DNA from 2 places in the Streptomyces sp. NPDC059989 genome. Region 1 is predicted to be linked to the other one. Evidence: riboswitches for the same ligand, from Rfam matches in the RefSeq annotation. Region 1 holds a riboswitch; the other holds the start of a gene.
The links. A riboswitch is a leader RNA that binds a small molecule or an ion and turns the genes downstream of it on or off. The one in region 1 is predicted to bind glycine.
Positions count from the first base shown of each region.

Region 2: another riboswitch for glycine. It lies ahead of gcvT (glycine cleavage system aminomethyltransferase GcvT); the one in region 1 lies ahead of gcvP (aminomethyl-transferring glycine dehydrogenase).

Region 1 covers NZ_JBHWUO010000055.1:9,198-12,597, forward strand. Annotated here, with positions in the region: gene ACFWBN_RS33090 (DNA polymerase IV) at 1-1,101, shown strand, start outside; gene ACFWBN_RS33095 (PRC-barrel domain-containing protein) at 1,098-1,466, opposite strand; glycine riboswitch at 1,580-1,678, shown strand; gene gcvP (aminomethyl-transferring glycine dehydrogenase) at 1,876-3,400, shown strand, end outside.
Region 2 covers NZ_JBHWUO010000022.1:84,151-87,550, forward strand. Annotated here, with positions in the region: gene ACFWBN_RS21045 (enhanced serine sensitivity protein SseB C-terminal domain-containing protein) at 1-23, opposite strand, end outside; gene ACFWBN_RS21050 (enhanced serine sensitivity protein SseB) at 79-825, opposite strand; gene ACFWBN_RS21055 (AAA family ATPase) at 1,147-1,800, opposite strand; glycine riboswitch at 2,006-2,109, shown strand; gene gcvT (glycine cleavage system aminomethyltransferase GcvT) at 2,274-3,389, shown strand.

The sequences.
Region 1 (3,400 bases):
CGGCTGCGTGCGGACATCAGGGCCGCCACGGGGCTCAGCGGCTCCGTGGGGCTGGCCGGGTCGAAGATGCTGGCCAAGGTGGCCTCCGAGGAGGCCAAGCCGGCCGGTCTGCTGCTGATCGAGCCGGGCACCGAGCGGGAGCTGCTCGCGCCCATGTCGGTGCGGACCCTGCCCGGGGTGGGGCCGGCCACCGGCGAGCACCTGCGCCGTGCCGGGATCACCACGGTGGGGGAGCTGGCGGAGGCCGGCGAGGACGAGCTGGTGCGGATGCTGGGGCGCTCGCACGGCGTGGGGCTGTACCGGATGGCGCTGGGGCTGGACGACCGGCCGGTGGTCGCGGAGCGGGACGCGAAGTCGGTGTCGGTGGAGGACACCTTCGACGTGGACCTGCACGACCGGGTGCGGATCCGGGGCGAGGTGCAGCGGCTGGCCGACCGGTGCGTCCAGCGGTTGCGGGGGTCCGGGCATTCGGGGCGCACGATCGTGCTGAAGGTGCGGCGGTACGACTTCTCCACCCTGACGCGGTCGGAAACCCTGCGGGGGCCGACGGACGACCCGGCGGTGGTGCGGGAGGCGGCCGCGCGGCTGCTGGAGGGTGTGGACACCACGGGCGGGGTGCGGCTGCTGGGGGTCGGGGTGACCGGGCTGGCGGACTACACGCAGGAGGATCTGTTCGCCCAGTCGCTGGCCGCCGGGACGCTCGCCGCCGAGGCGGACGGGGAGGGCGGGGACGGCGGAGGGCACGGCTCGGAGGGTGCGGAGCCGGGCGGTCCGCCGGGGGAGGGCGGCGCCGCCGCGGTGGGCGTGCAGGCTCCGACGGCTCCGGACCAGGCGCCCGGGCCGGAAGGCCAGCCCGGGGCGCCCGGCGGAGCGGAGCCCGCGCCCGAGCGGCGGTGGCCGCCGGGGAGCGACGTACGGCATGCGCTGTACGGGCCCGGGTGGGTGCAGGGCAGCGGGGTCGGGAGGGTGACCGTACGGTTCGAGCAGCCCGGATCGCCGCCCGGCCGGGTGCGGACCTTCCGGGTGGACGACCCCGATCTGGAGCCGTCCGATCCGCTGCCGTTGGTGGGGGACGCGGAGCCGGACGGGCAGACGGCTTAGGTGCTGTCGTCGCCCGCGAGGTGGCCGAAGTCGCGCTGGAAGTCCGTTGGGAGGGTCACGTCCAGGCCGTAGTGGTGGTAGAGCTGCAGCTCCTGTTCGGGGGAGAGGTGGCGCCCGACGCCGAAGTCGGGGGCGTCCCTGATCAGGGAGCGGTCGAAGGGCACCCGAAGGGTGTCGTCCACCAGCTCGCTGGGCTCCAGCGGCACGAAGGCGTCCCGGCTGAACAGGCCCGTGCGGACGGCGGCCCATTCGGGGACGCCCGTGGCATCGTCGAGGTAGACCTCGTCGACGGTGCCGATCTTGGTGCCGTTGCGGTCGAACGCCTTGCGGCCGATCAGGCTGCGCGGATCGATGTCGGTCTGCACGGTCCCTCCAAATGGTCGCAACTCCTCCGTAAGCACTACAGAAGTGCATATCGGGAAAGCAGGCCACTCGGGGGAGTGCCCAGATCCTCGCTGGTAGGCTGGGTGACGGCTGTCGACCCTGTGCGGGAGAGTCCTCCGAGTGAGCGTGACGGAGGCGCCGAAGGAGCAAATCCTCCCCGGAATCTCTCAGGCATACGTACCGCACGGACGAGGCCACTCTGGAAAGCAGGGGCGGGTACCGGGCGCACAGTGCCGGTTCCCCTCCTCACCGACGGTGAAAGCCGGATCTCGCGGGCGACCCCCTGTGAGGCCCGGTGAAACTCTCAGGTTGAGATGACAGAGGGGGAGGCCGTCCGGGTGCCCGCGCCGTGGTGCCCCTCGCAGGTCATACGACCAGGAGGCCTCCGTCATGACCGCCAACCGCATTCCGCTCTCCCAGCTGGAGCGAGGCATCCCCTTCGAGCAGCGCCACATCGGCCCGGATGCCGAGGCGCAGGCGAAGATGCTCGCCCAGGTGGGCTACGGCTCCCTGGACGAACTCACCGCCGCCGCGGTGCCGGATGTCATCAAGACCGCCGAAGCGCTGAACCTGCCCGAGGCGCGGACCGAGGCCGAGGTGCTCGCCGAGCTGCGCTCGCTCGCCGACCGCAACCAGGTCCTCTCCTCGATGATCGGCCTCGGCTACTACGGGACCTTCACCCCGCCGGTGATCCTCCGCAACGTCATGGAGAACCCGGCCTGGTACACGGCGTACACGCCGTACCAGCCGGAGATCTCGCAGGGCCGCCTCGAGGCGCTGCTGAACTTCCAGACCGTCGTCGCGGACCTCACCGGGCTGCCGACCTCCGGTGCCTCGCTGCTCGACGAGGGCACGGCGGCCGCCGAGGCCATGTCGCTCGCCCGCCGCGTGGGCAAGGTCAAGGGCGGCGTCTTCCTGATCGACGCCGACGCGCTGCCGCAGACCATCGCCGTGATCGAGACCCGCGCCGAGCCGACCGGTGTCGAGGTCGTCGTCGCCGATCTGAGCGAGGGCATCCCGGCCGAGATCGCCGAGCGCGGTGTCTTCGGCGTCCTGCTCCAGTACCCGGGCGCCTCCGGTGCCGTACGGGAGATCAAGCCGCTCATCGACCAGGCGCACGAGCTCGGTGCCATCGTCACCGTCTCGGCCGACCTGCTCGCCCTGACCCTGCTGACCTCCCCGGGTGAGCTGGGCGCGGACATCGCCGTGGGCACCACGCAGCGCTTCGGCGTTCCGATGGGCTTCGGCGGACCGCACGCCGGCTACATGGCCGTCCAGGCCAAGCACGCCCGCTCGCTGCCGGGCCGCCTCGTCGGCGTCTCCGTGGACGCGGACGGCAACAAGGCCTACCGCCTGGCGCTGCAGACCCGTGAGCAGCACATCCGCCGTGAGAAGGCCACCAGCAACATCTGTACCGCGCAGGTGCTGCTGGCCGTCATGGCCGCCATGTACGCCGTCTACCACGGCCCGGACGGCCTGCGGACGATCGCCCGCCGGACCCACCGCTACGCGGCCCTGCTCGCCGCGGGTCTCCAGGCCGACGGTGTGGAGATCGTGCACGGCGCGTACTTCGACACGATCACGGCCCGCGTGCCGGGCCGCGCGGCCGAGGTCGTCGCCGCCGCCCGCGAGGGCGGGGTCAACCTCTACCAGGCCGACGCCGACCACGTCTCCGTCTCCTGCGACGAGACCACCCTGCGCGCCGACATCGAGGCCGTCTGGGCCGCCTTCGGCGTCTCCGCGGACATCGAGGCGCTCGACGAGACCGCGGCCGACACCCTTCCCGAGGGCCTGCTGCGCTCGGACGCGTACCTGACCCACCCGGTCTTCCACCAGCACCGCTCCGAGACCGCGATGCTGCGCTACCTGCGCAAGCTCTCGGACAAGGACTACGCGCTGGACCGCGGCATGATCC
Region 2 (3,400 bases), on a different contig from region 1:
GCGGCCGTGCCTGACGCACTCACCCGGTACCCCTCTTCGTCCGCCCGTCGTCCACACGTACCAACAGCTTAAGCGGCGCTACGGGAGGTAGAAGGGGCGTACGCGCTCACGAATCCAGTCCGTGACCGGGTCCTCGGCGGCGTCCAGGAGGATCAACTGCACGGGCCACGGCGGCGGAACGCGGGTCAGGGCCCGGCCGAGGGCGTCCATCGGGGCGTTTCGCATCTCGGGCTCCCATCCCAGCAGGCGGACGCCGATGAACAGCTGCGGCTCCCCGCCCTCGACGCTGGCGAGGCAGCGGTGGGCGGCGACCACGACGCCGGTGGAGCGGAACTCCTCGGCGGCGGCGGCCAGGAAGTCCACCGGGTCGTCCTGCCAGTCGGGCTCGTAGAGCCGCACGCGGCCACCCGTGGCCGGGCCGTCGAGGGGGGTCCGGCCGGTGCGGCACAGCTCCGCGACGGCGGGCGGCGGGAGCGGGACGCCGACGGCGCCCTCGGGGTTGAGCGCGATGCCGAGCTGCGGGGGCAGGCCGCGGGCGAACTCGACGGCGGGGGCCACGGTGAAGTCCATGCCGGGGCCGACGCAGGCGTGGAACTGGGCCTCGGAGCTGTACACGGGGACGTACGCGGCGCCGCCGATCTCCATGGTGGGGAGGGTCAGGCCCTCGGCGCCGCCCTGCCCGGGGCCGCCGCCTGCGGGCAGGGGGACCCACACGTGGCTCCGCCCGAGCACCTCCAGGATCCGGCCCCCGGCATCCGGCTGCCCCAGCGCCGCCCCGAGCACCTGCTCCAGCTCATTCCCCGGCCAGCCGCCGCTGCCTTGCATGTGCCGTTGCCTCCGTTGGTTCCGCGGATCGTCGTGGCCGAGGTTATCGGCCCGTCCCCCGGCGCCGCTGCCGGGGCTCCGCCGGGGTTCGGTCCGCGCCCGGTGCCGCGCCGCTGCCGGGGCTCCGCCCCAGACCCCGCGCCTCAAACGCCGGCGAGGCTGGATTTGGCCCGGCCAAGGTCTTTGGGTGCGGCTCACAACCCACCCAGCGACATTTGGCGGGGCAGCTCAGCCAAAATCCAGCCCCGCCGGCGTTTGAGGCGCGGGTCCGGGCAGAGCCCGGCAGCGGCGCCGCACTCGCCCCTCCAGCCCCGCCGGCGGCTACGGGTGGAACGCGATGCGCGTCACCGCGGCGGCGGAGCGGCGGTCCAGGAGGGTGGCCGAGGCGCAGCCCGGCGGGGGGTGGCCGGCTTCCGCGGAGCGCAGGAGGCGGGTCACCGCCCCGCGGTGACGGGCGAAGGCGTACGCCGAGACGCGGCGCCCCCGCGCCGCCTGGCCGGCCAGGGCCTCCTCGGGGCTGGTGTCCAGGAGGAGCAGGTGCAGCGCCCGGCCCCGGCGGCGCGCGGCCGCCGCCAGCAGGCTGCGTACCCAGGTCTGCGTACCGCAGTCGTGCACGACGACCGAGGCGCCGGAGCGGAGGGTGCGCCACAGCCCCCAGTAGTGGGCGGCCCGGACCAGCGGGCGGTAGACGGCGTAGGGCAGCGCCCCCGGCATCCGGCGCTCCCAGCGCTCGCGCGTGTCCTGGGAGTCGATGGCCCCGTCCTCGGCGGCCGCCCGCTTGATCAGCGTGCTCTTGCCGCCGCCCGGCAGGCCGGACACCACGACGATGTCCCCCGCGGCGAAGCCCAGCCGCTGCGGGCCCCGCACCCCGGGCCCGCGCAGGTCGCGGACGGGACCGGTCTGGCCGGCCGGCCCGCGGCGCGCCCGCGCGTCCCGCTGGACCGGTACCGCGTCCACGGTCCCCACAGCCGCCACCACTCCGAATCTCCGCACAGTGTTCGCCTCCCCCGAATCGGGTCACCAGGACCCTTGCCCACTGAGTGTAAAGAGACGGTAATCCGGCGGCCCCGGTTCCGGTCGGACCGCTCAAGGACCGCACGAACTTTCGGGCCCCCACCCCCGATCACCGCGGTGGCGTGCAATGATGTGCGCCATCTGGACCAACTGCATACCGGCCGCTTGAATCCGCGCGGGAGAGTCCCGGCACGCCGCAAGGCCGTGCGCGGGCGCCGAAGGAGCAAGAACCTCCCTTGAATCTCTCAGGCCCCGTACCGCGTGGATGAGGCAGATCTGAAAAGCGAGCCGTGCGTCAGCGCCGGCTCCACCCAAGGTGCAAGCCGAGGACCCCTGGTGACCGGGGGAACTCTCGGCGAACCTCTCAGGTTCCGATGACAGATGGGGAGGACCCTCCTCGTCATGTCATGCCCTGGGACCCGGGAGCCACACCCATGAGCACTGCCCCCCGTCTGACCGCCCTCGATGCGGTGCACCGTTCGCTCGGTGCGACCATGACCGACTTCGCGGGCTGGGACATGCCGCTGCGGTACGCCAGCGAGCGCGACGAGCACAACGCCGTACGCACCAAGGCCGGCCTCTTCGACCTGTCCCACATGGGCGAGATCACCCTGACCGGCCCCGAGGCCGTCAAGGCCCTGGACTACGCGCTGGTCGGCAACATCTCCACCGTCGGCGTCGGCCGGGCCCGTTACACGCACATCTGCCAGGAGGACGGCGGGATCGTCGACGACCTGATCGTCTACCGCCTGGGCGAGACCGAGTACATGGTCGTCGCGAACGCCTCCAACGCCCAGATCGTGCTGGACGCCCTCACCGAGCGCGCCGCCGGCTTCGACGCCGAGGTCCGCGACGACCGCGACGCCTACGCGCTGCTCGCCGTCCAGGGCCCCGAGTCCCCCGGCATCCTGGCCTCCCTCACCGACGCCGACCTGGACGGGCTGAAGTACTACGCCGGCCTGCCGGGCACCGTCGCGGGCGTGCCGGCGCTGATCGCCCGTACCGGCTACACCGGCGAGGACGGCTTCGAGCTGTTCGTCTCCCCCGAGCACGCCGTGGAGCTGTGGCAGGCGCTGACGAAGGCCGGCGAGGGCGTCGGCCTGGTCCCGGCCGGCCTGTCCTGCCGCGACACGCTGCGCCTGGAGGCGGGCATGCCGCTGTACGGGCACGAGCTCAGCACCTCCCTCACCCCCTTCGACGCCGGCCTGGGCCGCGTCGTGAAGTTCGAGAAGGACGGCGACTTCGTCGGCCGCGCCGCGCTGGAGGCCGCCGCCGAGCGCGCCGCCACGAACCCGCCGCGCAAGCTGGTCGGCCTGATCGCCGAGGGCCGCCGCGTCCCGCGTGCCGGCTTCCCCGTCGTGGCGGACGGCCAGGTCATCGGCGAGGTCACCTCCGGCGCCCCGTCCCCGACGCTGGGCAAGCCGATCGCGATGGCGTACGTCGACGCGGCGCACGCCGCGCCCGGCACCTCCGGCGTCGGCGTCGACATTCGCGGTACGCATGAGCCGTACGAGGTCGTTGCGCTGCCGTTCTACAAGCGGCAGAAGTAGTCCTCGCGCCA